DNA from 3 places in the Paenibacillus sp. MT124 genome. Region 1 is predicted to be linked to each of the others. Evidence: riboswitches for the same ligand, from Rfam matches in the RefSeq annotation. Region 1 holds a riboswitch; each other region holds the start of a gene.
What was found. A riboswitch is a leader RNA that binds a small molecule or an ion and turns the genes downstream of it on or off. The one in region 1 is predicted to bind cobalamin.
Positions count from the first base shown of each region.

Region 2: another riboswitch for cobalamin. It lies ahead of nikB (nickel ABC transporter permease); the one in region 1 lies ahead of cobJ (precorrin-3B C(17)-methyltransferase).
Region 3: another riboswitch for cobalamin. It lies ahead of AC3RCI_RS06820 (ABC transporter substrate-binding protein); the one in region 1 lies ahead of cobJ (precorrin-3B C(17)-methyltransferase).

Region 1 covers NZ_CM179500.1:6,042,536-6,052,889, reverse strand. Annotated here, with positions in the region: gene AC3RCI_RS27360 (siderophore ABC transporter substrate-binding protein) at 1-509, shown strand, start outside; gene AC3RCI_RS27355 (spore germination protein) at 685-2,268, shown strand; gene AC3RCI_RS27350 (Ger(x)C family spore germination protein) at 2,273-3,472, shown strand; gene AC3RCI_RS27345 (hypothetical protein) at 3,465-3,686, shown strand; gene AC3RCI_RS27340 (GerAB/ArcD/ProY family transporter) at 3,739-4,941, shown strand; gene AC3RCI_RS27335 (uroporphyrinogen-III synthase) at 5,073-5,897, shown strand; cobalamin riboswitch at 6,093-6,281, shown strand; gene cobJ (precorrin-3B C(17)-methyltransferase) at 6,681-8,579, shown strand; gene AC3RCI_RS27325 (sirohydrochlorin chelatase) at 8,781-10,016, shown strand; gene cobK (precorrin-6A reductase) at 10,013-10,354, shown strand, end outside.
Region 2 covers NZ_CM179500.1:259,934-270,287, reverse strand. Annotated here, with positions in the region: gene AC3RCI_RS01260 (ABC transporter substrate-binding protein) at 1-419, opposite strand, end outside; gene nikC (nickel transporter permease) at 434-1,267, opposite strand; gene nikB (nickel ABC transporter permease) at 1,269-2,207, opposite strand; cobalamin riboswitch at 2,371-2,560, opposite strand; gene AC3RCI_RS01245 (AraC family ligand binding domain-containing protein) at 2,641-3,468, opposite strand; gene AC3RCI_RS01240 (alpha-glucosidase/alpha-galactosidase) at 3,661-4,962, shown strand; gene AC3RCI_RS01235 (response regulator) at 5,070-5,768, opposite strand; gene AC3RCI_RS01230 (ATP-binding protein) at 5,770-7,350, opposite strand; gene AC3RCI_RS01225 (histidine kinase) at 7,359-9,698, opposite strand; gene kdpC (potassium-transporting ATPase subunit KdpC) at 9,828-10,354, opposite strand, start outside.
Region 3 covers NZ_CM179500.1:1,475,037-1,485,390, forward strand. Annotated here, with positions in the region: gene cobD (threonine-phosphate decarboxylase CobD) at 116-1,234, shown strand; gene AC3RCI_RS06805 (adenosylcobinamide amidohydrolase) at 1,234-2,031, shown strand; gene cbiB (adenosylcobinamide-phosphate synthase CbiB) at 2,073-3,053, shown strand; gene AC3RCI_RS06815 (histidine phosphatase family protein) at 3,044-3,691, shown strand; cobalamin riboswitch at 3,864-3,992, shown strand; gene AC3RCI_RS06820 (ABC transporter substrate-binding protein) at 4,402-5,403, shown strand; gene AC3RCI_RS06825 (FecCD family ABC transporter permease) at 5,400-6,446, shown strand; gene AC3RCI_RS06830 (ABC transporter ATP-binding protein) at 6,443-7,276, shown strand; gene cobT (nicotinate-nucleotide--dimethylbenzimidazole phosphoribosyltransferase) at 7,325-8,452, shown strand; gene cobU (bifunctional adenosylcobinamide kinase/adenosylcobinamide-phosphate guanylyltransferase) at 8,449-9,009, shown strand; gene cobS (adenosylcobinamide-GDP ribazoletransferase) at 9,006-9,992, shown strand; gene AC3RCI_RS06850 (cobyric acid synthase) at 10,088-10,354, shown strand, end outside.

The sequences.
Region 1 (10,354 bases):
CCCTGACGGAAAACGTGAAGACACTTGGTGAGATTTTTGGCAAGGAAGCTGAAGCGGAGCAAGCGTTGACTACCATCGAAGCTTCTGCTAAAGCATTGAAAGACAAAGTAACGGCTGCAGGCAAAAACGCACTGATCGTGCTGACCAACGAAGGCAAACTGAGCGCATATGGTGCAGGCTCTCGATTTGGAGTCATTCATGACGTATTTGGTTTTAAACCAGCAGATGCCAATATTGAAGTGTCAACTCATGGACAGAGCGTTTCCTTTGAATATGTGATGGAGACGAATCCGGATTACCTGTTTGTGGTAGACCGCAGTGCAGTGGTTGCAGGTAGTGGGGAAGCAGCTCCAGCTAAACAGGTCATCGAGAATGATCTGGTTAAGAATACAACAGCGTACAAAGAAGGACACATTGTGTACCTTGACCCGAACTACTGGTACTTGTCCGGTGGCGGCCTGGAATCCATTCAGGAAATGATCAAGGAAGTGGACACAAGCGTCGAATAACTGAAGTATATAACAGCAACATATTGGAATTGGGAAGAAGGATCTCTGCGAATGCAGGGATCTTTTTTGTTTTCCTGAAGACGGAAGGATGACATGAATTTTTGTAAATCGTCCACATAATTCCCGTTCATTTGGCACAAGCTACCTTGTATAAAAAAAGAGCGGAGGGACGGACATGGCCGACAGGACAACAGGAAAAGAAGCTGCCTCAAACGCAGCCGAAAAAAAACATATTCCCTTGGGGCTGCCATCTCCGCCCATATTGAAGCAGCCCATCGGATTGACACATGAGAGCCATATGCTCGCCCTTAAAGACATTTTCTCGGACAGTTCGGATGTGGTATTCCGCAATGTCATGATATCCACTGAAGTTCAGGGACTTCTGGTGTATATCGAAGGGATTGTGAATTCGGCGGACATTCAGGACCATATGCTCCGTCCGCTCATTCGGGGGCTGATCGAGCAGCGTACCGATGAACCCGATGTACCGATTGATGATACACGCATTGCGCTGACACAGGTGAAAAAGGTGGACTCCTGGGCTGAAGCAGCCGATGGAGTTCTGGAATCCTCTGCCCTGCTGCTGATTAATGGAAGCCGGGAAGCCTGGCTTTTTAATGTCAAGGGCGGCATCCGTCGGGGAGTAGAGGAACCTCAAACGGAATCTGTTATTCGGGGTCCCCGTGAAGGCTTTACGGAGACTTTGCGTGTAAACACGGCGCTCATTCGATTCAAGTTGAAAACTTCCTCGCTCAAGATGCTGAGCATGACTATCGGGACAGAGACTAAAACCAATGTCGTGCTAACCTATCTGGATGACATTGCGGATCCCAAGTTGATCAAGGATGTCAAAAAACGCCTGAACAAGATCAAAATTGATGGCGTTCTGGAAACGGGATATATCGAGGAATTGATCGAGGACCATCCCTATTCCCCATTTCCACAGATGCATTATACCGAACGCCCGGATACGACGGTTGGTAATTTGCTGGAAGGCAGGTTTGCTATTCTGGTGGATGGCAGCCCGTTTGCCCTGATTGGACCGGTCACCATGTGGCAGATGCTGCAGGCAAGTGAGGATTATTATGAGCGGTTTTTTATCACGAATCTGGTGCGATGGATCCGGTTTCTGTTTGTGGCAATTGCCTTGTTTCTGCCAGCGCTTTATATCGCCATCACGACTTTTCATCAGGATATGCTTCCGACAACGCTGATCCTGAGCATTGCCGGAGCGAGGGAAGCCATTCCGTTTCCGGCACTGGTGGAAGCTCTTATTATGGAACTCTCATTTGAAGCCTTGCGCGAAGCGGGGGTCAGGTTACCGAAGACGGTGGGCCAGGCTGTCAGCATCCTGGGTGCACTCGTAATCGGGCAGGCCGCGGTTCAGGCCGGGATTGTATCGGCACCCATGGTTATCATTGTATCCATGACAGGTATTGCATCGTTTACCATCCCGCGCTTTAACTTTGCTATCACGGTTCGTTTGCTGCGGTTTCCGATCATGCTCCTCGCTGGAGCGCTCGGACTGTACGGCATTGTCATCGGACTGGTATTGATCTCGGTCCATTTGACGCAGATGACTTCCTTCGGGGTTCCTTATCTGTCGGGGCTGAGTCCATATCACAGAACGGATACCAAGGATATTGTAATTCGTACACCATGGTGGAGAATGATTAATCGTCCTTCCACAGTTCATCGGGATCAGAAGCGCATGAATGCCAAGATCAATGGTTCCCCAGAAGCTGAGGAGGGGTGGTAAGCTCATGCATCTCTTGCATAAGTATCGCACAGTGGTGCTGCTGTTCCTGTGTACCCTTCTGCTATCAGGCTGTTGGGATCGTGAGGAAATTAACGATATTGCCTTTGTAATCGGTATCGCCATTGACAAGGAAAAAAAGGATTACAGGACAAGTCTGCAAATTGCACTTCCTGGTCAATCGGGTGCCTCTGGAAGCGAGGGAGGCGGTGGAGGTACAAGTGGGGATAAATCGTGGTTCATGCTGTCCACCACAGCCAAAACGTTTCGCGGCACCTCGCTTGAAGGGCAAAAGGCTCTCTCTCGGAGGCTCTATTATGCACATCGTCGCACGTTGCTGATTGGAGAGGATTTGGCGAGGGAAGGCGTTGCTCCCATGCTGGACCTATTGACAAGGTACCCGCTAAATCGCCTTTCTGCTATGCCGGTGGTCACCAAGGGTGAAGCGTTTAAGGTTCTCGACGCAGATGCACCCATTGAGAAATTCCCTTCCGAAATGGTACGCGAATTGTGCTTCCTGAACATGCGTAATCCGCGCTCTCTCAAACTCTTTATCGATTCTATCCTTGCTGACGGGATCGATCCCTTTCTGCCCATTGCTTCGCTTGCGGAAAACGTACCGAAGGACTGGAAGGATGTCAAAACCAACATCAAGCTGGACGGTTTAGCTATTTTCAAAAAAGACAAGCTGGTGGGGATGATTGAAAAGGCACCTGCGGATGCTCTCATTTTGGCCATGGGTGAAGCTAATACGCCAGAAGTGCTCATTAAAGCACCTGAGGGGGAAGGAAGTCTCTTCCTTAAGCTGAATGAAAACAATTCTTCATTTCGTCCACATATCCGTAATGGCAAGGTGAGCGTAACCATTCAGTTGTACGCCAAGGGAGTCTTGGTAGATAACGAGTCCAATTACGGTGATCTCCGAGAACAGGAAATTCTGACGTTGAACGAAGCCGTCCACAAAAAAGTGAAAGAAGATATTGAGGAAGGCGTAAGGCTGCTTCAGCACAAGTATAATGCGGATATTCTGGGATTGGGCCGTTCCATACATCAGCAGATGCCGAGAGAATGGGACAAGCTTAAGGATCGTTGGTATGACATATATCCGAATATGGAGATCGTGGTAGAGCCCCATATCATTATTGAGAATGTCGGCATTACCAATAAACCGATTGGATTGACCGAGGAGGAAATTGTCCATGATTAAGCCATTGATGTTTACCTACCTGTCCATGGTCATTGCTGTCATTATCATGGACTTTAAGCACCTGAAGCAGGCAGCAGCGATTAATCGTTGGTTATCCTATGGAGTGATTGCTGTCAGCATCGGGATTTGGTTCTATGTCACCCACTTGAGCAAAACCTTCTTTATTACGGTTTGGCTTACCCATTGGATCCAACAGTACTTGCCGCTCCCATAGATCTTTGTTGCATATCGTCATTTCGGTCGAACAGTTGGAAAGGAGGTATTTGATGAATCAGGGAGTGACTGGCCGGCAGCTAACGCTGCTAATCTTACTTCTGAGTGTAACAGGTACACTGATTCAACCCCATGCACAGGCCATTTTCTATGCCGAACAGCATGCTTATCTATCCTATATCCCTGTGTTTCTGATCATGCTTGCATCCATGTGGATGTTAAATCGTGTCCAGAGCCGGTTTCCCGATCAGGATCTGTTTGAGTCTTTGGTCGAAAGATTTCCTTTTTTGGGTCGGGTGGCGGGCTTAATGTATATCATGTTTTTTCTTTTGATATTTGCCCGTGACATTCGGCTGATTGGGGATTACGTAAGTATAACCTTGCTTGAGACGACACCCATTTCCATCATCGTGTTGTCTCTTCTAGTCATGGCTGTGTTTATCGTAAGGGGAGGACTTGGATCCTTAATTGGGATGTCAGAGCTTTACATTACTCTGTTCCTGTTAAACTCGGTGGTCGTTCCGTTCATGTTGATTCAGCAAGTTAACCTGGAAAATCTGATGCCGTACTTCGATATTGATGCAGCAGGTGTGGGAAAAGGAAGCTGGTACATCTTTTCCTTCTTCGGAGAAATGATCGCATTACCTTTTGTTATCAAGGGAAGCGACTTTCGTTTCAGATCCGTGACATGGGGGATAACGATTGGTGCCTTGCTGATGATGCTAATTATGGTTGAAACCATTACATCCATAGGTGTGCCTATCGCATCCCGGTTGGTATATCCATCTTATGAGCTTGCCAGACAACTGCAGGTTAGTGATTTTTTGGACCGATTTGATCTGGCTCTAGCAGCAGTTACCATGCCAGCAATGATTACAAAGATTGCATTTGACCTGTATTTTATCTGCTGGGGGCTGAAGCGGATGATTCCCAAGGTATCCGGGAAGCTCATGACGGGTCCGGTGGCGCTCGTAGGATTCGTATGTGCATTTTGGTTCTTTAAGAATGCGATTCAGCTGTTCCGCTTCACGCGGGAATGGACATGGATTGCCATTGTTTTTGAGATAGTGTTCCCCCTCGTGTTCTTTGTGTTTCTTCGTCCACGAAGAAAGGAAAAGGGATCCTCACACCGAGAAGAAAAGCATCGGGATACAACCAACAAACAGTATGAACAGGAGAAGAAAAGACGCGATGCCGACCAGGAGGGTGAAACAGGAAAGGATGAAATGCAGGGGGGCGAGCTTCAGCCTTCCTGATGCCAATCATAAAAAATCGTTATAGAAGAACACGCCAAATGATATGAAACAAGGTTTCCCTCCATGAAACTACCCTGTATACTGTAGTCAAACGAATGACGTTCGGACGAACGAACTGGGGGGAAACATGAATGGCTCAACATTTGGCAGGTATACGTGTAGCACTGACGGGACCGCGTAAATCCAAGGAAATGGCGTTGTTAGTTGAGAAAATGGGTGGTATTCCACTCGTGCGGCCAGCACAGGGAACGGTATTCCTGGATGATCGGAATATACGCAATGGTCTCGTCTCCTTGATCTCTGATCCGCCCGACTGGGCGGTATTAACTACAGGCATGGGACTGGATGCCATATTTGAAATGGCAGAGGATATGGACATAGCTGGTCAACTGCTGGATGTCTTGTCGGAAGCTTCCATTGCAGCCAGAGGATACAAAACGGTGAACTCACTTCGCAAGCGTAAGCTTGCACCGCTGGTCCGGGATGATGACGGCAGTACGGACGGGCTAATCCGAGAATTCGCGCTACATGATCTTGCCGGCAAAAAAGTCATGCTCCAGCTTCATGGAGAAACTGCGCCGAAGCTGGTCAACTGGCTGGAAGAACAGGGTGCTGAAGTAAGACAGGTTCTGCCTTATCGTCATGTACCACCGGAAGAGGCCGAACTGGAACAGCTTTTGAATGAAATCGTGCAGCATGAAGTTGATGCTGTAGCATTCACCAGCGGCCCCCAGGTACGGTTTCTGGCAGCATACGCAGCTTCCCAAGGTAAGCTGGAACAGATGCAGCAGGCTTTCCGGGACGGTGTGATTCCTGCATCTGTAGGTAAAGTGACTGCAAACGCCATGCGTGAAGAGGGGATTGAAGCACGAGTTGTTCCGGAGGAAGAAAAGATGGGAGCACTCATCGTTGAGCTGGGACGATATATTGCTGCAGCACACGCAGATCAATCCTGATAAGCAGATCAGGATGCAGGTCTGTTAATGGATCCGGTAAGATCGTTATGAGGGTTTCGCAGATGGATACATCATTCAAGTTCTGATCTGTTCTGGATCAGAACTTTTTTCTGTTTTGTCTGAAAATAGAATCGTGGACAAACATCATAAGCATGGACATTTTTTCCTGAGCGGTGTTATGATGAAAGCAATATCATTCATGAAAACAAGCAAGGTGCTCTTGCGTCGAGCAAGAGGTAACAGGGAATCGGGTGCAAATCCCGAGCGGTCCCGCCACTGTAATGGGGAAGCCCTTTTCATCCAAGTCACTCGTAGATCCGGGGAAGACAGAAAAGGAAGCTGATGATCCAGAGCCAGGAGACCTACCTTGCATGTGTCACCGAACCCTTCGCGGAAAGGAGTGGTGTACGAAGAATCAGGAAACGGGCGAACAACCGGTTCGCCTGGCAGGCCCTTTGCGGCCATGCAGCCACAGGTCTATCCTCAATAGGGCCGTGGACTGTCTTCTTGAGTGTACGTACATGCGTATCCCATCCGTTATAAGGATGGGATTTTTTTATTTTTTACAGTCCATCCGGAACTGGATTTAATCGAACATGCCGCGAAGAAGAAGGTCGGTCAAGCCGTCCTTTTTCACGTTTTGGAATAGCCCGGATAAGAAGGTTGAGCTGCACAGAGCAACTCCATAATCAAGAGCTCAAATACAGACCACGGCTGAAGAAGCGATGATATAGATGTGATTGACGTGCTAAGGGTGAACAGGGAGATGGAGGAGGAGAAGCAATGCAGAGTCAAGGAAAGCTGCTGATTATCGGATTTGGCCCAGGAGCGATGGAGCATATCACCACACGGGCATTGGAGGCACTACGGGAGAGTGAGGTCATCATTGGTTATAACACTTACGTTGATCTGATTCGTCCACTCCTGGACGGACAGGAGATTGTACGGACAGGCATGACCGAAGAGGTAAGCCGGGCACAGGAAGCGGTCAGACAGGCCGAGATGGGCAAAATCGTTGCAGTAATCTCCAGTGGCGATGCAGGTGTATATGGCATGGCCGGACTGGTGTATGAGGTGCTGATGGAGCAAGGCTGGAAGCCGGGAACCGGCGTTGGCGTTGAGGTTATCCCGGGTGTATCTGCCATTCAATCCTGTGCTTCCTTGCTGGGTGCACCCGTGATGCATGATGCATGTACGATCAGTCTGAGTGACCACCTTACGCCATGGGAGACGATTATTCGACGAGTTGAAGCAGCAGCATCAGCTGATTTTGTCATTGCTCTGTACAACCCTCGCAGTGGACGCCGGACACGCCAGATCGTGGAGACGCAGGAGATGCTGCTGCGTTACCGTAGTCCCCAGACACCGGTGGGGCTTGTAAAAAGTGCCTACCGTGAACGTCAAGATGTTGTGATGACCACGCTGGAAGACATGTTGAATCATGATATCGGCATGCTAACGACCGTGATCATTGGTAACTCCTCGACCATGATGTACGAAGGACTCATGGTCACACCGCGCGGATATCAGCGGAAATACACACTGAATACCGCGGAACAGCCGCTCAGACCGCATGAGCGGCTCCGCACGGAAGCGGAGCCTTGGTCGCTCGGCGCGATGGAGGCCCGTTCTGCCGCTGCAGCTGATGCAGCAGGCACGGTCCGCGACATGCAGACCGCGCAGCCGGCTGCGGAACCAGCCCTGCGCGGCGCCAGCGCCAGTACGGGCATGGGACCGCAAGGGGAGCGGGGCGCTGGCTTGCCTGCTGCTCAGCCAGCAGGCGGCAGCACCGCAGTGCTTGCAGCCGAGCCTCCTGAAGCGGTGGAATGCGCACCTCGTGCTGCCTTGGCGGTGCCGCGTGCCGGTGCGGCCGAACTGGCTGCCGAGGCGCTGACGCGGCTTGCGGCAGGCGGCAAGCTCGCTGGCGAAGCTGCTAGCCGCTGGCTGGATGCGGCTGGGTCAGGCGTGCCAGCCGCGACGCCGCAGACTGCAGGGGCAGCTGCTGTGCGGACAGCACCCGAGCCGGGACGCAAGGCACCGCTGTTCGAGATTGGCGTGTCACCTGGCGTCGGCAACAAGAAGTTTACTGCAGCCCAGATGGCGCTGCTGGCGCAATGTGCCAGTGAAGAAGGCGAGCTGGAATACACGCCGGAGCATCAGATTATTTTGCGGGTACCGACCTTTGAGCCGGATCAGCTGGTAGAAGAACTGCGTGCAGCGAATTTCATCGTGGTGCCCATCGGTGACGTTATCAAGGTGAAGGCCTGTGACTTCTGCAATATGGAGAAGGATGATGCCGTTCCGATGGCCAATCATTTGCAGGCTGTTATAGGTGGACTTGGTGCGCCGAAAGAGACCAGCGTGGCTCTGAATGGCTGCGGCATGGCATGTTACGGTGCTGTACTGGAGGACATCGGAATCGTCTACCGCAAGGGCGGGTACGACCTGTTCCTTGGCGGCAAGAAGTTCGGACGAAACGCTCACCCTGCCCAGCCGGTAGCCGAAGGGATTCCAGGTGATCAGATTGGCGGGATTGTGGAGCGTATCGTAGCGGAGTACAAGGAAAAGGGACACCCGAATGAGAGATTCCATAAATTTTTCAAACGCGTTGGAATAATCCAAGGCTTCCGTCACGTCGATGCGCCTGTGACCGTGGAAGTAAACCCGGTATGCGGCGACTAGGGATCACGCGAGTGTTGTTACCATCTGATATTTTTTAACCGCGTTTGTAGTTATACCGAAAAAAATCCCTTTGCACTTTTATATAGATCGAAATGATTGGGTAACCAGGTTACCCAGCGTGAAAGGCTCGTTTACCAAGTAAGCACAACCTAAAATTGAGATGCCTGGTCTATGGATCAGGCGGGGGAGGAAGAAGCCATGATGAATGCCATTTTGCTGGTTGGACACGGCAGCCGTGATCCAGAGGGAAACCGGGAGTTAATGGAGTTTGCACGAGCGGTAGCGGAGAAAGCGCCGGAGAATACCGTGGTAGAGACCTGTTTTCTGGAATTAACAAGACCAAGCATTGCTGAAGGCGTTACGGCTTGTGTAGATAAAGGGGCAACGCGTGTCGTATTGGTGCCGATTATTCTGTTTGCTGCGGGCCACGCCAAAATTGATATTCCGAATGCCATCGACCGGGCCAAGATTCGTTATCCGCAAGTGGAATTTGTATATGGGCGTCCGATTGGCGTACATGAGAAAGTCGTTCAAATTATGCAGACTCGCCTGCAGGAAGCTCAGCCTGTTCTTGTTACCGCCCATCAAGGCGGCGCAGCAGTGGCCGCTCCGCCTGCTCCTGTTACGGATGAAGAGACAGCCGTACTTGTCCTTGGACGGGGAAGCAGTGACCCGGATGCCAACAGTGATTTCTTCAAAATGACCCGGATGTTGTGGGAAAAACTTCCTTATAAGTGGGCTGAAAGCAGCTTTATTGGTGTGACGCAGCCTTCATTCCCGGATGGATTGCAGCGTTGTCTCCTGCTCGGGGCGAAGAAGATCGTCATCATGCCTTATTTTCTGTTCACAGGTGTGCTGATCAAACGCATTGATGAGATGACCGCTGAATTTGCTGCGGCCAATCCGGACATTCAGGTAGAGATCGGTGGATATTTTGGATTCCATCCCAAATTGGTGGAGCTGGTATTGGAACGCGCGAACGAAGGGTTGAATGGACGGGTAGCGGCCAACTGCGACAACTGCCAATTCAGACTTGAGGCTGCCAAACATCATCACCATCACCATGATCACGATCACGGGCACGATCATCATCACGACCACGATCATGACCATGACCACCATCATCATGATCATGCACACGATCACAGTCATGACCATCATCATGACTACGACCATTTGCACAGCCACGATCATCACGCACATGATCACGACCACCATAATGAGGAGCATCATACTCACGAACATGCCGTGAGCAGCCGTGAAGCATCCCTGGATTATCATCATGACCACGACGGTGAACTTCATCATTCGCATCATGACCACGACGGTGCGTTGCATCATCAAGATGAAGAGGGCGGAGACGGAGAGAACTACTCACCAGAAGATGCAGGGCATGCTCAGATCGCAGCTGCTTCGGAGCGGGTGAACCGTCCATGATCTTGATGTTATGCGGTACAAGTGATGCGCGGGAATTGGCTGTACAGATTCAGCAGCAGGGGATGGACGTACTCACATCGGTTGTAACCGAGAGTGCAGCGCACAGTCTGTCTGAGGCGGGGCTGCCGGTTCGAACCGGCAGGCTGACGATAGAGGCAATGGTCCAGCTTGTCCGTGAAAAAGGAAGCCGTGCCATAGTGGATGCAAGTCATCCCTTTGCGGAAGAGGCCCATGCCAATGCCATGGAAGCAGCTAGACAGGCAGGAATTCCTTATATCCGTTACGAGCGGACGGGACTTGCTTACGATGACCATCCGCTGCTTCATGTCGTGCCTTCC
Region 2 (10,354 bases), 700 kb from region 1:
GAACGTTCAATGGACTTCTTCACCGCATCTGCTGTGACCTTATTTCCATTATGGAACGTTACGCCGTCCCGGATATGAAAATGCCATGTCGTATCATCAATACGATCCCAGCGATCCGCAATTTTCGGTACCAATTTCATATTTTCGTCAAACTGAATCAGGGTCTCTCCTATTGCTGCCCGTGTAAGGGTCCAGCCGTTCCACTCCTCTGCCGGATCCAGATTACTTCCAAGCCAGAATAGCGCTACATTCAGATGAGTCGGTTGACCTGCACTGCCTTTATCAGCCTCTACCGCCTTTTCGCCAGATGATGATGAGGTGGAGGTGCTTGTTGTGGTTTGGCCACATGCCGTGATAATACATAAAACCAATAATGACAGTACGGTAAGCGTTAGCGTTTTTCCATATCTCGAATTCATTCCCGTTCCTCCTGTTAAGCTGCCTTTTTCTTGGGATCCAGCACATCCCTCAGACTGTCGCCCAGCAAATTAAAAATGATCACCGTGCAAAAAATCGCAAGTCCCGGATAAATTAACAGCCACGGAGCTGTCTGCAAATATCGTCTGCCTTCATTCAGCATCGCCCCCCACTCCGGTTCAGGAGGTTGGGCACCCAGCCCCAAAAAGGACAGGCCTGAGATGGATAACATCATGCCGCCCACATCCATCATCGCCATGACGATGAGAGGAGACAGCATGTTGGGCAGGATGGTTCTGGTGATGATCTGAATCTTCCGTGCGCCGCTGAAGGCTGCCGCAGCGACATACTCCCTTTGCTGAAGCGAGATCACCAGACTTCTTGCCAGTCGTGCATACTTCGCCCACCAAACAACAGCCAGGGCAATTACCGTATTAAATAGGCCTGGCCCCAGCATCCCCACTACTGCGATAGCGAAGATTAATCCTGGAAAGGCCATCAGCGTATCGGATAACCGCATCAGCACTGTATCCGTCAGACCACGGGCAAAACCTGCGATAACACCAATGGCTACACCAAGAACAAACACAATTCCGATCATCATAAAGGTAAGCAGAAGCGACGTCCTGGCCCCGTAAAGGATACGGGATAACACGCAGCGTCCAAGCTGATCGGTTCCAAGCGGATATTCCGAACTGGCTGGCTGCAGTACCTTGGCAAAATTCGTTGCCAGTGGATCATGCGGTGCGAGCAGCGGCGCAATCATGACGAGAATGACCCAGAGGAGGGTCAGTGAACATAGAAACGTGAACCAGCGATGCTGTGTCAAAATAAGCTTAAATTCTCTCATCCTAGACATCCACGTCCAGTCGAATCCGCGGGTCATGCAGATGTGTCCAGAGATCAACCATCAGATTCAGCAATACATAGATGGTTGCCATCCAGATGACGTAGCCCTGAATCAGGGGATAGTCCCTTGTAAAGATGGCATCCACCGCCATCTGCCCTACACCCGGCCATACGAACAAACTTTCCACAATGGCTGCCCCGCCGAGCAGGGCGCCTGTAGACATGCCCATGAGCGTAACGATGGGCAATAATATATTGGGTAAAATATGCTGCATCATAATGACTCTCTCCTTCACGCCTCTGGCTCTGGCCCCCGTTACATAGTTCTGGGACATCTCTTCCAGAATCACCGTACGGATCTGCCTGATATATTGGGCAATCAGAGGTAACGCCAGTGTGCATGCCGGCAATATCAGGCTGTTCCAGCCCGAACTTCCCATGACAGGCAGCAGCTTGAGTTGAACTCCAAATACCAACATAAGCAGCATCCCGAGCCAGAAGCTGGGCATGGACAGCCCTGCAAACGAAAACAGGCGAATGACGTAATCCAGCACGTTGTTTCTGTAGACAGCCGACAAAATCCCCAGTGGAAACGCAATCAGAATGACCAGCAGCAGGGCACTTCCTGTTAGCCGAAGCGTGGCTGGAAGCCTGGACAGCAGAATGTCGAGCACAGGCCTGTCGTATTTATAGGACGTTCCGAAATCTCCGGTAAGCACCTGTCCCAGCCAGGTTCCGTAGCGTATCCAAAATGGCTGATCCAGTCCCAGCTGGACACGCACCTGCTGTACCAATTCGTCCGACGGTGTGACCCCTGTAGACATGAGCATAAGCCTTGCCGGGTCCCCCGGAGACAGATAGGTCAGCAGAAACGTCAGAAACGAAATGCCGAATAACACGGCTGCCAGTTGAATGAATCTTTTCACAATATATCTACTCACATGTCTGACATCCTCTCCCCAATCTCCAATCCCGCACGTGACTTGTCCATGCATATCAAAAAAGACGTCTCTCTCCGCTAGTACCGGATAAGGACGTCTTAAATAAACAGATTTTCAGAAAAAATCATGCTCTCTAAACACCTTCCTATCTCCCGTAGGTACTACTGTGTTGTTAAACTAGGCAGGTCTCCTGGCTCCAGAATCCTCGTCATTGCAGCACCTTCCCGGTCTAAACCAGTGGCATAACGCTGCATAACTCCTCTGTTACAGTGGCGGGACCGCGCCGGCATCACACCGGTCTTCCCTATTAAGCTTCTACCCGAAGGTAAAGCACCCAGTTCCACATATTCAATTGAAATGCATTCTGTACCAGTATAGCTGGCTCACAGATAATGATCAAAGCATTTATTCAAATTTGAAACAGCTCTGCAGGCTAACCTCGTTGTCTTGATTCTTTGGGGGATACTCCTGTCACTCGCTTGAACATCTTGGAAAATAAAAGCGGATCGGTATATCCCACGGAGTGGGCAACCTCGCTGACTGAAAGCGTCGAGCTCTGCAGCAGTTCTGCCGCACGATTCATCCGGTATTCAAGAAAGAATGCCTGAAGCGACTTCCCGTACTTCTCCTTAAAAAGACCGGACAGATACGTACGATCCAAGCGAACGGACTGCGCAATATCAAGGATGGACGTCTTCTGGCTGTACCTGTTCTCCATAAACTGGACGGCTTGTCTGATGTATTCATCCTTGGTGGAAAGGGGCCTCTGCGGCTTGTCCTCATCGGGGGAGGAGGATATCAGTTCGGCAATTAAACGGTATAACAGACTCTGGCTAAAAACATCTCCGCCATTGCGTGATGAGGCCTGAGTCATGTCTGCATACAAACCATCCATGACCTTCGGATCTCTGGCATCAAATACAGGATGTGCCGAACTCAGTTTTGCCCTCTGCATAAATGTCTTGGCATGGACGCCCTTAAACCCGAACCAAGAGTACGTCCATGGCTCCTTCGCATCGGCCTCATAATGGATAATGGTATCCGGGAGAATGACGAAGCCCTGACCCTGGGTCAGCCGGTATTCCTTATCCTCCATATGCACCGTTCCCCATCCCTCATGAATGTAATGAACCACATAGGAATCTCGCACCCCTGGACCCCAATAATGAGAAGGATCGCAGGCTTGCCAGCCGAAAAACAACAGCACCAGCTCCATCTGTGTCCAGTCCATGGGCATCACATTAAACTCAATCGGTGTCATCCTCCCACCCCTTCCCTTCCTCCGCATCTATTTTTTCATTTTAAATTATAACAGGTGAACCTGGGAAATATCAGCTGAAAGCGGGACCAAAAATGGGATTATGCCATGTATGGGAGAGGTTGAACCATAGTTATATAAGCCGGATCGGCCTATAGTTGGGGTACACCATTATTCAGGGAGGCTGGACTTGAGATGAACAAAATTACGTTTCTCGGTGCAGGCAGCACCGTTTTTGTCAAAAATGTATTAGGTGACGTCATGATGACTGAAGCACTGCAGGATTTTGAATTGGCCTTGTTTGATATTGATGCCGAGCGGCTGAATGATTCGGAGCGACTGCTGACCAGTATGGGTCGTTCTCTCGGAAGCCGTTGTTCTGTAAAAAAATATACCGACCGCAAAGAAGCGCTGCGCGGTGCCAAATATGTCATTAACGCCATTCAAGTGGGTGGATATGATCCATGTACAATTACGGACTTCGAAATACCGAAGAAATACGGACTGCGTCAGACGATTGCCGACACCCTCGGCATTGGCGGTATTTTCCGTAATTTGCGTACCATTCCGGTCATGCTCGACTTTGCCCGGGACATGCAGGAAGTGTGTCCTGACGCCTGGTTCCTGAATTACACCAACCCGATGGCCGTACTCACCAATGTCATGAACGTGCATGGAGGAATCAAAACGGTAGGTCTGTGCCACAGCGTGCAGGTATGTGTGCCTCACCTGTTTGAAGCACTGGGAATGGATCAGACAGGCGTAGTTGCAAAAGTGGCAGGAATCAACCATATGGCCTGGCTGCTGGAAGTAACGAGAGATGGCCAGGATCTGTATCCGGAGATTAAACGTCTGGCGAGGGAGAAACAGAAGGAGCAGCATCATGATATGGTGCGTTTCGAGCTGATGAATCGTTTTGGATACTACGTAACGGAGTCTTCCGAGCATAATGCCGAGTATCATCCATACTTTATCAAACGGAATTATCCGGAATTGATCGAACGCTTCAACATACCGCTGGATGAGTATCCACGCCGCTGCGTGAACCAGATTGAAGGATGGAAGGAAATGCGCGAGAAGCTGTTTGCCAGCGAAAATATTGAACATACCCGCAGTCGTGAATACGCTTCGCACATTATGGAAGCGATGGAAACGGACCGTCCATACAAAATCGGCGGTAATGTAATGAATACCGGCCTGATTACCAACCTGCCTCGTGAGGCCTGTGTCGAGGTGCCATGTCTGGTGGACGGATCCGGAATCAGCCCAACTTACATTGGCGACCTGCCCCCACAGCTGGCGGCACTGAACCGTACCAACATCAACACCCAGCTGCTGACGATTGAAGCGGCCATGACGGGCAAAAAGGAACATATCTATCATGCCGCCATGCTGGATCCGCACACTGCTGCCGAGCTGTCCATTGATGACATCGTTGCCATGTGCGATGAACTGATTGAGGCTCATGGGGATTGGCTGCCAAGGTATACATCCTAAAGCAAAAGATCATTTTTATTTCATTGATGATTAGAAAAGCGCCGAAGACCTCTGTAAATTCAGGAGGCTCCGGCGCTTTTTTATGGGATTCTTATTACATTTCCAAACTAATCCTGAAGCAAAAAGCGATAGCCAATTCCTGGCTCGGTCTGGATGAATCGCGGCCGCGTAGGGTCTTCCTTTAATTTTTTGCGCAGATGACCCACGTAAACCCTCAGATAATGACTATCAGATTCGTGATGATGCCCGCCCCATACCTGTTGCAGCAGCTGGCGCTGGGTAATGATCTTTCCGGCGTTAGAGGCCAGAACCTTGAGCATATCGTACTCTGTGGGTGTTAATTTGATCGGCAAACCGTCCAGCTCCACCTGCCTTTGTGCCAGATCTACAGTGAGAGACCCAAAACGCAGCACTGGTTCATCGGTTGTCTTCGCCACATGCCGAAGTGCAACCCGAATCCGGGCAACCAGTTCACCCATGCCAAACGGCTTCGTTACATAATCATCGGCCCCACCGTCAAGCGCAGCAATCTTGTCTTCCTCGCGCTCCTTAGCCGTCAGTACAATAATGGGCACCTGTGTCCATTCGCGAACGCGATGCAGCACGTCCATCCCGGACATCCCCGGCAGACCCAGATCGAGTATGATCAGATCCGGATGAACGATGCTCGCCTGTATGACAGCCTCGTCGCCATCTCCACATTCATGAATCTCGAATTGATGAGCCTGCAGGGTCACCTTCAGCAGTTTGCGAATCTGTGGTTCATCATCTACAACCAATATGCGTGCCCCTTGCGATGCCGTCATGTTACTCAACCTCTCCTTGTCCTCTATAGGGAAATAATGCTTCCGGCGCTTCCATGGGCAAACAGATGCTCATTCTTGTTCCGCCTCCCGGATTGTGATCTGCTTCAATCGTTCCTCCGTGAACTTCAACAATCCCTTTGCATATAGCCAGTCCCAGTCCTGTGCCCGTCACATGACGAGAGGATTCCGACCGGTAAAACTTTTCAAAAATCCGCTCCATGTCGGCATCGGGAATACCTACGCCAGTGTCCACTACCACAATGGTCAACGTGTCGTTTCTCTCATCCCTCGTAACAGTGAGGACAATCTCGCTATAGTCAGGAGAATATTTAATGGCATTGCTGACCACATTGATCAGCACCTGTTCCAGCAGCACTTCATCTCCACATATAAATAACGGTTGATCCGGCAAATCCACACGAATGCTCCGATGCTTGCTGAATTCCCTTACTTGCGTTAACACCACGCTGATCATGTCCCCGACGTCACACCATTTCCTGCGCAGCTGCAGCATACCGCTCTCCAGCTTCACCATGCCCAGTAAATTGCTCACCAATCGGTTCATGCGCATGGCACCATCCCGAATATTGCCCGTCAGCTCCTTCCGGTCTTCCGGGGTAAAGATGGCGTCATTCTCGATCAATCCTGTAGCGGATCCAATGATCGTCGTTAAGGGCGTTCGCAGTTCGTGGGACACAGAGTCCAGCAAAGCCGTGCGAATGCGCTCTGATTCGGCAGTCATCTGTGCCACCCTTGCTTCCTCTGCCAGTTTGACGCGAGCGATCGCACTGGCTGCCAGCCCTCCACAGGCCTCCAGCAATTGCAGCTGTTCCCGCTGCTCCTGAATATCACTGGCCTTCATACGAACGGCAAGCACGCCATGTATCTGATCTTCCGTACGCAAGGGAACGTATAGACCGGAGGATTCCCGTAGACTGGTAGAACCTTTCCCCGCAGTTTCGCCTTTCCTGTACACCCATTTGGCAATCGCAATCTCTGATTCCTCTCCACCCCAGACTGCGGTTCCCAGGTCATCGGCAGATGCTGTTACTTTCAGCTCATCATGAGCATCAGGCAGATATACGGCAGCCTGGGTACCCAGTGTGTGTGATACTTGCTTCGCAATATGATGGACCAGTGTATCCAGATCTGTAACAGCCGTCATCTGGCGGCTGAGCGCATACAATGAATTGGTTGTAGCCTCACGCTGCCTAACCATCTCCAGCTGCTGACGCAAGCGACTGGAAAGCGTGGCGGTTAATACGGCTACTGCCAAATACACAACAAAAGAAAAAATATATCGCAAATCTGCAACGGTAAAACTGAGATTCGGAGGTACAAAAAAGAAGTCAAACATGATTACGCTAAGACTCGCTGCGTAGATTGCAGGGCCCAATCCCCAGTAAACGGCGCTCACCAAAATGGGAAACAGGTAAATGAGCGAGACGTTAACCAGATCACTACTCATGCCGATGACATGAAGCAGTGGGGTTAACAAGGTAATGCCAATGGTTACCCATACATATTGGGAAACCCGGTGCAAAGGAGGATTCCCCTTCTCTTCTGTGTTTCGTTCAGGCACTGTACTGTTCACATCCCGCTTGGATCATAATCGTAATCTGCAACTATTAATACATCCATATATCTGGACAGCCGTACCAGCCGATTGACCACCGATCCGGCACCACGATAGCCATTTAGCCACCAGAGCCTCTTCGCTTGACCAACCACCAGCTGTGTTGCTTTTTCCTGTGCTGCCTTGCTTGCCAAAATACTTGATACTTCCCTCAGTTTCTCACTGTGATGAATATGAAATTCACCACCCAGCCTGACGGTTAACTGTTCCAGGGCCTTCAGCTGATCCTTGACTTCGTCACTCATTGCCTTGCCAACATGTACATGATGTACATGCCATACGGCCTTCAACCGATAAGCCGTGCGAAACCCACGGCGAATTAACCGCTCCGCATGTTTGTCACTGCTTACACAGACAAAGACTGCTTCCTGTCTTCGCCAAGGGCCCCGAAGTGCACTTTTTTGCTCCTTCGCTTCCAGCCGTTCATCCACATCATCGGCCAGTTCACGCAGGGCAAGTTCCCGCAATGCAATCAGATTACCGATGCGGAAGAAATTCGCAAGTGCCTGCTCCACCTTGGCTGCTGCATAGATTTTACCTTCCCGCATGCGCTGCCGCAAGGCCTGAGGTGCAACATCGATTAACTGCACTTCATCTGCCATTTGCAGAATCTGATCCGGCACCGTCTCCCGGACCCGAATTCCCGTAATGTGCTCTACGGCATCGTTCAGGCTTTCCAGATGCTGCACGTTAACAGTCGTAATGACCGAGATCCCTGCATCCAGCAGCTGAAGCACGTCTTCGTAACGTTTTTTCCTTAAGCTTCCGGGTACATTGGTATGGGCCAGTTCGTCCACCAACACAACTTCCGGGCAAAGACGGAGAATAGCCTCCGTATCCATTTCCTCCAATGCTACTCCCTGATATGTCCGGCGATCCCGTGGTATGACAAGCAGCTGTCCGATCTGTTCCATGGTCTCAGCCCGATTGTGCGTTTCCAGCAAGCCGATTCGGACATCAATGCCTTTGCGGAGCAGATCGTTGCCTTCCCGGAGCATCATATAGGTTTTGCCTACGCCCGGGGCTGCACCGATGTATACTTTGAATTTGCCCCGCTGAATCTGGCCGATCTGTTTCTTCACTTCTTGATCGCTTAATCTGCGATAGGTTGTGCTGCGGGTATCCGGCAATTTCGCAGGAAGTAATCGTTCTCCATCCAGTTCGGTTCGGTCTGCAAGCAGGAACAGATCTACCCCCTGCAGCTTGTGCAGGAGCGAATTGATGACTGAACCTTGCCATAGCTCCTGCCAGCGGGTATGACGTGAGTGACCCATCACAATACGCGTAATCTGCTGTCTGGCAGCATAACGTGCCAAGGCGGATGGAATCCTGCGACGATGGGTCATGGGCAATTCTTCAAATGCTCCTCCGAATTTCTCCACCAGCTTGATCATGTTTCGGCGAAATACCGTGGCCTCCTTGGTTAATGCCTTCTTCATGTCGCGGAAAGTGACCACGCATAAATCACCATTCAGTCTCTTCGCAATCTGCTGCCCTCTTCGAATATAAATGGATCCATTCCAATGATATTGGGTCGAAACCAGCACCCGCTCCATGATGCCTGTTGTCATGGTAATGCCCATCTCTTCCCGGTGTTCCCGCAGCGATTCATTGACCCCTTCAGCAACGAGTTTCAGCGCCAGTTCCCGTAAAATGCCCAGGTTGCCTTGTCTAAAAAAAGCCTCTCCCTCATACCCCTTCAAATGTCCTTCAGCAAGCCGGGTCAAAATCGTTTCCGGTGTCACATCGATCAGCTTCACTTCGTCAGCCAATTCAAGTGTCCCCGCAGGAACGGTATACTCTGCTGCAATACCTGTGAGTTTACGGGCCAGTTCGGTATACCCTTCCAGCTCGTAGACGTTCACCGTTGTGATGACACTGATGTTGTGTTTCAGCAGATACTGAATATCCTCCAGTCTCGTAGCATGCAGAGCTCCCTCGCGGTTTCTATGCGCCAGTCCGTCAACGAGCACCACTTCCGGATTGCGCTCCAGCAAAGCCTTCAAGTTCAGATCCTTCATCTCCATGCCATCTTTCTGTCGGTACCAGTGAATACTCGGGATCCGTTCAAGCTCGCCGAGCTGTTCCACGGTTTCGGGTCTTTGCATGGTCGAAACCGCGCAGATCACAACATCAATGCCTTGCTGGCGCAGCGTATTTCCTTCTCTTAACATATGATAGGTTTTGCCTGAACCGCTGACCGGACCGATATAGATGGTGAGCGTGCCCTGCTGAAGCTTCGTAATCATCTTCAGAATGTCGTCGGCTGATCTGCGCTTGAAGCTCTCATGCATCCGTTGATGTCTCCTTTCCATTCCAATGATCTAAAATGGAGAAAGCCCCTTCCGAAATCCGGAAGAAGGCCAATGATAGATAAGGCAATCCATGTCGCTTTTGACTGAGCTCAGATATATTCCTGCAAGCTAGTTCAGCTCTGCCGTCAGTGCCAGATTCAGTGCAGTCACATTGACACGCGGCTCGCCGAATATGCCGAGCTGACGTCCTTGAACATGCGCTTCCACAAGTTCTACGAGCTGCTGCTCACGAAGACCCGTCGCCTGACTAATTCGAGGGATTTGTGCTTTTGCTGCTTCAGGCGAAAGGTCAGGATCCAGACCTGAGCCGGAACCAGTCACCAGATCGGCAGGAATCTGCTGCAGTGTTGGATTTTCCTGTCTAAGCTGAGCAATCTTATCTTTCATCTCACCGATATACTCCGCCGAGGCTACAGCCCGATTCGAGCCTGCCGATGCCGTCGGGTCATAACTCGCGTTGGATGCACGGGGTTGGAACATGGCCGGTGATTCTATTTCCTGTGCCAGCAGGGATGAACCGATCACTTTTCCGTTTTGGGTAATCAGGCTCCCATTCGCTTTTGCTGGAAACAGCAGCTGTGCGGCAGCAGTCGTCACCATCGGATACACGACGCCGCAGATCAGCATAAGTACAA
Region 3 (10,354 bases), 1.9 Mb from region 1:
AAAGGAATTGAAGCAGGGAATGCATGGTTTAGGCAAATCAGGATTGACCCGTAACAGTTACGCCATCCATAATAAAAATGACATGCAGAAAGGATGACGGACAAAAATGAGCGGTATCATTGAAGTTTTTGGACATGGTGGTGACGTGGAGACTGCTGCGTCAAGATTTGGCGGGAGTCCTGAGGATTTCCTTGATTTTAGTGCAAACATTAACCCTCTGGGTCCACCCAAGGATGTTCTGAAGGCGTTGGAGCAAGGGATGCGGGCGATACTTCGTTATCCTGATCCTGCACATCGGACATTCAAATCCTTGCTTGGGGAACGCCTCGGCCTGTCAGAGGAATATATATCTATAGGGAATGGAGCTGCGGAAAGCATGGCTCTGATCCTGCTCGGACTCTCTCCCCGGAAGGTGGGCACAGTGGAACCGGGGTTCTCGGAGTATCGTTCATTGTCCAAGCAATTTGGGGCAGAAATGCATCATGTTCTGGGGCAGGAGGAGCTCGAATGGCGAGCAGCTCCCGAAGATATCGAGAGGCTGATGGAGCAGGTGGACCTGCTGTTTCTTGGACAGCCGAACAACCCCAATGGAGTACAGTATCCGGTTGAAGTATTGCAGCGGCTGGCCCGTCATGCAGAGAAGACAGATACTGTCCTGGTGATCGATGAGGCATTTATGGATTTCATTCCTGAAACGCAGCGACAATCCCTGGCTTCCCGATTACAGGATTACCCACAGGTGATCATCATTCGCTCGATGACCAAATTTTATGCCATTCCGGGTCTTCGGCTTGGCTATGCGATTGCACGCCCGGATCTGATTCGTGCCATGACGGAGAAACAGGTAACCTGGAGTGTCAACGGACTGGCACTGATTGCGGGAGAAGCCTGTCTAAGCAGCGGGGAAGCTTTTGAACGGGAGACGTTGAAACTGGTGGCGCTTGAACGAGAGAAACTGGCATCCGGCCTGGAAGCCTGTGGATGCGAAGTGACACGCGGGGAAGCGAACTTCTTGCTGGCACGTGTGCCGCGGCCATGGACAGCGGCAACCATACAAGCGGCTCTGGGGGAGCGGGGAATTCTGATCCGAAGCTGTGCCATGTACCCTGGACTTGGGGAAAGACATATCCGACTGGCAGTGAAGGACGCGAAGTCGAATCTTCGTCTGGTGAACGAAATGAGAAGTGTGAGCGGACAGACGAATCCGGTGCCAACGGGCGGGGGGGCGGAGTAATGGCATTGCCATTCTTGCAGTACTTTACCCATGCAAATGCAGAGCAAAATGAATATACTTCTTCTGCATGGCCCGGGTTAACCATCAGCGCACATGAACGCCATATTCGAGCATCGATCCCTTACCGGGTAAACGCCATTTCGAGTGCCGTGTACGGCGGGGGTATGATCGAGCTGGATCGCATATTCAATATTTATGTAGACAGGCATTATCGTTGTGAGTACCCGCCGCGTGATATTGCAGACCTCCTGAGAGGGTGGGAGGAACGCACAACAGCGTGTGCCGGATTGCTAACAGCCGTTAAGCTTGAGCACACATCGGTTCAGGAAGTTGTGGGCGATGAAGCAGGGATCTTGTGCTGTACGACAGCAGGTGTATCCAATGCTGCGCGTGCAGGCTCCGCAAGAACCGTATTTAATGCTGCAGGGAACATAACTAGCCCAGAGGGCATAGCAGCAGAGTCACCCTACACTCCCGGTACAATTAATATCATGTTATGGATCAACGGCCGCATGACGCCCGGAGCCATGGTCAATGCCATTCAGACAGCAGTGGAAGCCAAAACGGCAGCGCTCTCGGATTGCGGTGTAATGGATGCGGAAAATGGACTGACTGCAACAGGAACGACGACGGATGCCATTGTGCTTGCCACGAGTCAGGGGGAGGGGAAACCACTGATCTCTTACGCAGGTACAGCCACAGTAATTGGGGCAGGTATTGGGCGTGTTGTCTATGATGCCGTTACCGAAAGTTTGCAAGCTGGACAGGCGTGGAAAGAGAGGAATAGCAAGCGATGATATCTCTGAGTCAATGGGCGGACTGGCCCATCTGGGCAGGAATGACAGGGGCATGGATTATTTTGGCAGCATACATACTGGATCGCCTCATTGGAGATCCTCGCTGGATTCCCCACCCGGTAATCGGCATCGGGAAAGGAATTTCTGCACTGGAGCGGACCATACGAAAACGAGTGAGCAGCGATCAGGGGCTGAAACGGGCAGGGCTGCTATTTCCGATCGTCATTGCGGGTGGTTCATTGGTGCTTACTTGGGGAGTGTTATACATCCTTGGACTTGTTCACCCGGTGGTTGCCGTTATCGCTGAAGTGGTACTGATTGCCACCACCATTGCTTCCAAAGGACTGAAGGATGCAGGCATGGAAGTGTATCGTCATCTGAGAGAAAGGGATTGGCCAGCGGCAAGACGTTCCCTTGGTATGATCGTGGGGCGGGATACAGCGCATCTGGATGAACCGGAAGTGGTGAGGGGAACCGTGGAGACTGTGGCGGAGAACATCGTGGATGCCATCGTTTCACCGCTGTTCTATGCCCTGATTGGCGGTGCCCCGCTTGCGATGGCCTATCGGGCCGTCAATACGCTGGATTCCATGATTGGTTATAAAAATGAAAAGTATTTGCATCTTGGCTGGGCCTCTGCTCGTCTGGATGATTGGGCGAACTGGATTCCGGCGCGGCTTACTGCCTGGCTGCTCATTACAGGTGCATGGTTCATGAGATTAAATGCAAAAGGCGCTGCACGCATGGTTCGTCGGGATGCCAGATTGCACCCAAGCCCGAACAGCGGATTCCCGGAGTCTGCCGTTGCGGGAGCGCTGGGTATCAGGCTTGGCGGGCATAACGTCTACCACGGCGTGGCTTCTTTTCGAGCTTATATGGGTGATCAGACACGACTGATGGAAGCAGAGGATATCGTGCGGACCACGCGTTTGATGTTCTGGTCGGCGGGAGCTTTTGTGCTGTTATGCTGGTTGGTAACGTTCGGCATCTGGACAGCAGGAGGTGCACTGTTATGGAAGTAGAATCCGGGAAGCGTGGAACTGAAATGCGGGAGATCATGTTTATCCGTCATGGGACAACTTCTTGGAATGTGGAAAAGAGATACCTCGGACATACGGATATCGGTCTCCTGCCGGATGCAGAGCGGGAACTGGCGCCGCTTCGCCAGTCCATTCGCGGGATCACATGGGATGCACTGTATTGCAGTGATCTGCTGCGCTGCCAGCAGACCGTGGAACAAATCGCTCCGGTACAAGCAGGAGAAGCACAGCTTGATCGGCGTCTGCGTGAGATTGATTTTGGGCAATGGGAAGGGATGACTTACGATGAGCTCAAGGACAATCCGCTCTACCGGGATTGGATTGATGCACCGCAGGATGTGACGCCACCGGGCGGTGAGCCTTGGCAGGCATTTGCTGCGAGGATCGACTCCTTCGTGGAGGAGTGCCTTGTGTCCGTTTCGCCAGGGGAACATTCCGAAGAAAATCATGTTCCTGCGGTTGCCGTAATTACCCATGGCGGTGTCATTCGGTATGCCATGTCACGCCTCATACCAGAACTGGGATTCTGGGATACGCAGGTCATTCCGGGGCAAGCAATTAAGGTTCGGCTTGAAAAAAGGGGAAATAGCTGGGTTTCAAGCAGGGTATCTTTTCCGTGAATCGGGTTGTAAGGATGTGCAATATAACCTATAATCACAACAGAAGTGTGACTTCAGCATGAATACATATCTCGTTATGCGCTTAAGCGCTGATGGATGGTACATGCTCACTTGAATGGTTACAATATCAGCGACCACGGGTCCCTTGTGCGAGCAAGAAGAGCTCATCGAGTTAATGCAAACGATGAACGGCACAATGGGTGAAATAGGGAAGCCGGTGTGAATCCGGCACGGTCCCGCCACTGTAAATCAGGACGAACAGTCCTGTAAGTCAGGTTACCTGCCCTGGACGTACAAACCGGTGTTCCTTCGAGGAAAGGACAGCGTTTCGGGCAATTCTATGTGCATGAACAGCGGGTACGCTGTAGATGTGCAGATCGCCATATGCGAGACGTCATCCCTGATCCTGACGTAAGGATCGGGGATTTTTTTGTTCATATAGGATGAACCTGTAAGCTTTACACTAGACCACTACGATTGCAGTACCATCTTCCGATCGCTGTTATCCCCAGATTTCTTTGATCCCCTTATCAAAAGGGGAAATCCGGTGATAAATGCGAACACTTCGTTTCTTCAGATCGGTTCTGCACTCTCCGTTAACGTGTAAACGCTGCAGTTCAAACCTTATATAGGAACACCAAAGTATGGGGAGTAGGAGTTTGAGCATGTTGCAAGAAATAGTACAAATAGAGAAGGGGAGAATGAACAGAATGAACATCAAGAATTGGAAAGGCATGGCGTCCCTGCTGACAGCAGCGATGCTCACACTGGCTTTGGCTGGATGTGGAAATGCAACAACGAACGAGGGAACAGGTACAGCTACGCAGCAGCCGGCACAGGAGCAATCCCAAGGCCAGGAGCAGACGGATCTCAAAACACAATATCCACTTACGGTAACGGATGCAACGGGTGAAACCTTCACGTTTGAGAAAGCGCCAGCCAAAATCGTATCCGTGTCTCCGGCAGAAACCGAGTCATTGTTCGCGCTTGGACTGGACGAGCAGATCGTAGGTGTATCCGACTATGACGATTATCCGGAAGCTGCAACGAGCAAACCGAAAATGGGCGGTGTGTCGAAGCCAAATGAAGAGTCAATTATCGCAGCTGAAGCAGACATCGTATTTACAGGCATCTCCATGAGCGAAGAGGCTGTGACCAAGCTGCGCGAGCTGGGTATCACCATTTTCAAAACAGATCCGAAATCGATAGACGATGTCATGAACAACATCGAAACGTTCGGCAAAATCACGGATCATCAGGAGCAGGCACAGGAGCTCATCACGAAGATGAAACAGGACGTGGCTGACGTAACCGAAGCGGTCAAGGCTGTGAAGTCGGAAGATCAGAAAAAGGTATATGTTGAATTCTCCCCGGGCTGGACTGTGGGTAAAGGCGAATTCATGGATGAACTGATCACGGTAGCCGGTGGGATCAATGTTGCTTCCGACCTCGTGGGCTGGAATGAAATTAACGAAGAGAACATTATCGCTTCCAATCCGGATGTCATTCTGTACGCCAATGATGTTATTGATGAGAACTCCAAAACATTGGATCAGATCATCAAAGAGCGCAGCGGCTGGGATCAAATCACGGCGGTGAAAGACGATGCAGTCATTGGCCTGGATGCCAATCTGCTGAGCCGTCCGGGCCCACGTGTAACGGAAGGTTTGAAAGCTGTTGCCAAAGCGATCTATCCTGACCTGTTCCAATGAGTAAAAAGCTGGCAGTGTACGGAACAGCTGGAATTCTGCTGCTTGTGCTGACTGTGCTGATCTGTACGGGCATCGGTTCAGTGGCTCTGCCTGTCCGTGACATTGCAGGCATTCTGCTTCATCACATGCCATGGATCGGAGACTGGATCACGCCCGACTGGAGTACGGCAGCCGAGCAAATTATATGGAAGGTCAGGTTCCCGCGGGTACTGCTTGCTGTACTCGTGGGTGCATCGCTGGCTATCGCCGGAGCGGGCTTCCAGGGGGTTCTTCGTAACCCGCTGGCAGATCCGTTTACGCTTGGCGTATCGTCTGGCGCATCGGTGGGCGCTGCTTTTCTGATTTTCTTCGGATTGCAGTATGCACTGATCGGAATCTGGACCTTGCCGCTCGTTGCGTTTCTGACGGGCGTGCTTACATTATGGTTTGTACTCGCCCTGGCTCGTGAAGGGCGAAAAATACCTACGCACAGCCTGATTCTGGCTGGTGTGGTGATGCAAAGTTTTCTGGGAGCGGTGGTCTCCTTCCTGTCGACCATGTCGAAACAGACGATTAACGAAATTATATACTGGACGATGGGAAGTCTGGCTCTGCGTGGGTGGTCGTATACGGCCATCCTTTTCCCGTATTTTATACTGGGTCTGATTTTCCTCTGGAGCCGTGCCCGTTCCTTGAATGTTCTTGCACTTGGGGAACGGCAGGCTGCACATATCGGTGTCCAGGTGGATGGGTTGAAGCTATCCGTCCTTGCCGTAGGAACACTGCTTACCGCCGGGGCTGTTTCGGTTTCGGGTGTCATTGGATTCGTAGGTCTTGTTATCCCGCATATTCTTCGGCTGATTGTTGGGCCTGACTATCGTTTGCTGGTTCCCTTGTCCGCGATTGGCGGAGCCATCTTCATGGTATGGGCCGATACGATTGCACGCTCCCTGCTGGCACCGACCGAAATTCCGCTTGGTGTGGTGACGGCCTTTGTCGGAGCTCCTTTCTTCGCGTATCTGCTGCATCGGAATAAAAAGCTGCGAAAAGGGGTGATGCCATGAGTACAAGCATGAGTACAAACATGGGTACAAGCGTTACCCCAAAGGATCCACTGATTGAAGTTGCTGGAGCAGGCAAAATGTATGGAGAGCACCGGGCACTGCATAACGTGGACTGGCGTGTCACAGAAGGCGAATGGTGGGGTGTCGTTGGTCCAAACGGAAGCGGGAAATCAACGCTGCTCCAGCTCATTGCAGGAACCGAACAGCCTGGCGCAGGCAGCATTCGGATTGCAGGGCGGGAGATTACCTCATACACTCGCAAAGATCTGTCCCGCATGATTGCGGTGCTGCAGCAAGATGGCCTGCCTGCCATCTCTTATCCCGTCCGAGATGTGGTGGAGATGGGACGTTATCCTTATCAGAATTGGTTAGGCAGGGAATCGGCGGATGGAGCAGCCGTGGTGGACCGGGTACTGGAAGAATTGGGTCTAACCGAAATGGCCGACAGGCCGCTCGATGCACTCAGTGGAGGGCAGAGGCAGCGGGTTGCGCTCGCCAAAGTCATGGCCCAGGAGCCCAAATTATTATTGCTGGATGAGCCAACCACATTTCTTGATATCCGATATCAATTGCAATTCATGGAGCTATTATCTTCCTGGCGGCAAAAAAACAAGATTACCATTGTCGCTGTGCTGCACGATCTGAACCTCGCTGCGCAATTCTGCGATCAGATTCTCGCTCTGCGTGAGGGCATGTGCGTAAGCAGTGGAACACCACATTCGCTGATGACGGAAGAGAACATTCGGGATATATTCCGGGTGAGCCCGGCAATGGTCAATCATCCCGATACTGGATTGCCGCAATTGTTGCTGCGGCGAGAACACGAGTGAATGAAAAGCGGGGCAACCCTATATTTTGATGAAGGAAGTGCTGGCGGTATGAATAATGAACAGACGTTGGAACAGTTAATCGATCGGATCGTGGGTCCTAATGAAGAAGTGGCGGCAGAAGCCTCGGCACATGTGGATTCATTAACGAAACCGCCCGGCAGTCTGGGCAAACTGGAACAGCTGGTTATTCGACTTGCGGGGATAACCGGCGAGGCTCGGCCTTGTCTGGATCGCAGGGCCGTCATTGTTATGGCTGCCGATCACGGCGTCGTTGCCGAAGGCATCAGTGCGTTCCCGGCAGAGGTAACGCCGCAGATGGTTCATAATTTTCTGGCAGGAGGAGCGGCCGTCAACGTTCTAGCGCGCCATGCAGGGGCAGATGTCATCTGTGTGGACATTGGCGTGAATGCCGATCTGGAACACCCGGACCTGGTCTCCCGCAAAGTACGCAAAGGTACAGCCAACATGGCGCAGGGTCCAGCCATGAGCCGTGATGAAGCGATCCAGGCGATTCTTGCCGGAGCCGAGGTTGTGGCTGCTGAAGTCGCCAAGGGAACTCAATTATTTGTCACCGGTGAAATGGGTATCGGAAATACTACAGCGAGTGCCGCAGTCATGTGTGCTTTAACCGGAACGGCACCCGCATCTGCGGTTGGTCGGGGAACAGGGATGGATGACGCAGGTTTACAGCGTAAAGCTGCTGTAGTCAGCCGGGCGCTTAGTGTGAATGCACCGGATGCAGACGATGCCCTGGATGTGCTTGGCAAAGTGGGCGGATTGGAAATTGCCGGACTGACAGGTGTCATCCTTGCAGCGGCAGCTCATGGCTGCCCTGTGGTGGTGGATGGGTTTATCTCCACTGCAGCAGCACTGATTGCGAGACAGCTTGCTCCGGTCAGTGTGGAATATATGATTGCTTCCCATACCTCGCATGAAAGTGGACATGCTGCGCTTCTGCGCGAACTTGGCCTCAAACCGATGCTGGATCTGGACATGCGGCTGGGTGAGGGAACAGGTGGTGTGCTCAGCCTTCATTTGATCGATGCGGCTTGCCGTATTCTGAATGAGATGGCCACATTTGCAAGTGCTGGTGTATCGGGAGGCTCGAATGAGAATGGGCGCGCGGATGACTCATCGACAGCTGCTTCGACAGTTCGGGGAGAGGTATCTCCATGAGCGTACTTGTAACGGGCGGGGCAAGGAGCGGCAAAAGCTCCTTCGCCGAGCGTCTCTGCATGCAGCGCTCCTCCGAGGCCTGGTATGTCGCAACCGCACAGGCGTATGATGATGAGATGCGTGAACGGATACGTCTGCATCAGAATCAGCGGGATGAAGTTGGGTACCTGTGGCATACCGTGGAGGAACCCTTGGCACTGCCAGAACTCATTACAAGAATGGGAGAATCGTATACAGGATCGTCAGCTCCGACCATTTTGGTGGATTGCCTGACGCTCTGGTTGACCAACGTCCTGCTTACCCATGAGCAAGAGCCTGAGCAGGTTGTTCTGGATCATATGAATGCGCTGGTAACCGCCATCAAGTCCTATCCCGGGCTGCTTGTCCTGGTTACGAATGAAGTGGGGGACGGCATTGTACCGGAGTATGCGCTTGGCAGAAGATATCGGGATCTGGCGGGCATATTGAATCAGCGAGTTGCTGCCATTAGCCGCGAGGTTTTCCTGGTAACGGTAGGGATTGCAATGGAGCTGAAGAGCAAGGAGTATCGCTTATGAGCCATGACGGTAACGGCAGCCAGCAAAATCATGAGAATAATAGCGGTGGCGTCAATACGAATCAGGTTAACCATGGCCCTGCTCTGGATGCGGAGAATGTAAACAGACTGGATCAAAAACATGCGGCTGCGGCCGCTTTTCAATTTTTGTCCCGTTTTCCGGTGAAAATGCAGATTGACTTCGTTCCGCCACTGCTGCGGGAAAGCGTAGTGTATTATCCGCTGGTCGGTGCGGCCATTGGCTTAAGTGTCTGGATTGGTGGCGCGCTTACAGGTGCACTGCTGCCATCGTTCCCTGCGGCTGTATTGACCCTGACCCTATGGGTATGGCTTACGGGGGGACTCCATCTCGATGGCTGGATGGACACAGCAGATGGCCTGCTCAGCTATCGTACCCGTGAGCGAATGCTGGAGATTATGAAAGACAGCCGCGTTGGAGCCATGGGCGTGATTGCCTGTGTGCTGCTGCTCATGATGAAAGCAGCCTTAATTGCTGATTTTATCGCACGTGGGAACTGGCTGTATGGAGCACTGCTGATTCTGCCCATGATCTGGAGCCGCTGGTTCATGGTATATGCCATTTCGGCTTGGCCGAATGCCAGGGGGGACGATGGACTTGCAGTTCTGTTCAAGGGCCTTGGTGAACGAAAAGAAGTCCCGCGGGCACGGAGCGCTGCGGTTGGACTGACCATCCTGGCGGCTGTCATTACACTTGCCGCGGTGTGGATCTTTCAGCCAGGCAGCAGTATGGTAGAAATGCTGGCGATGGACAGGGGCCTTGGGACATTACCTTGGTGGCTATATCCTATTGCAGCTGCCATTTTGGTACCGCCGGCGGCGTATCTCATCGGCAAGTTCGTTGCCGGACGCATCAGCGAGAGGCTGGGCGGACTTACTGGAGATACATATGGTGCGATGAATGAGCTGCTGGAAGCCGCTCTGCTGACGGTGTTAAGTTTGCTGCAGGGATTATTTTTGTTATAGGGAACGAACGGAAATGAGCAATGTGGAGCATAACGCGAAAGAGCTGAGGTGATTGGAACGTGCAGGATACGCCTGTAGGACAAGCAGCGGTATTGATGCTGCAAGGTACGGCATCGGATGTGGGGAAGAGTGTTATTACTACGGCATTATGCCGGATATTCAAGCAGGATGGCTTCAGACCGGCCCCGTTTAAATCACAGAATATGGCGCTCAACTCCTATGTAACCGAAGATGGCAAGGAGATTGGCAGAGCCCAGGGAGCACAGGCAGAAGCATGCGGTATTGAAGCAACAACGGATATGAACCCGATATTGATCAAGCCCGTGCGGGATATGCACTCGCAGATCGTGGTGCACGGTGTA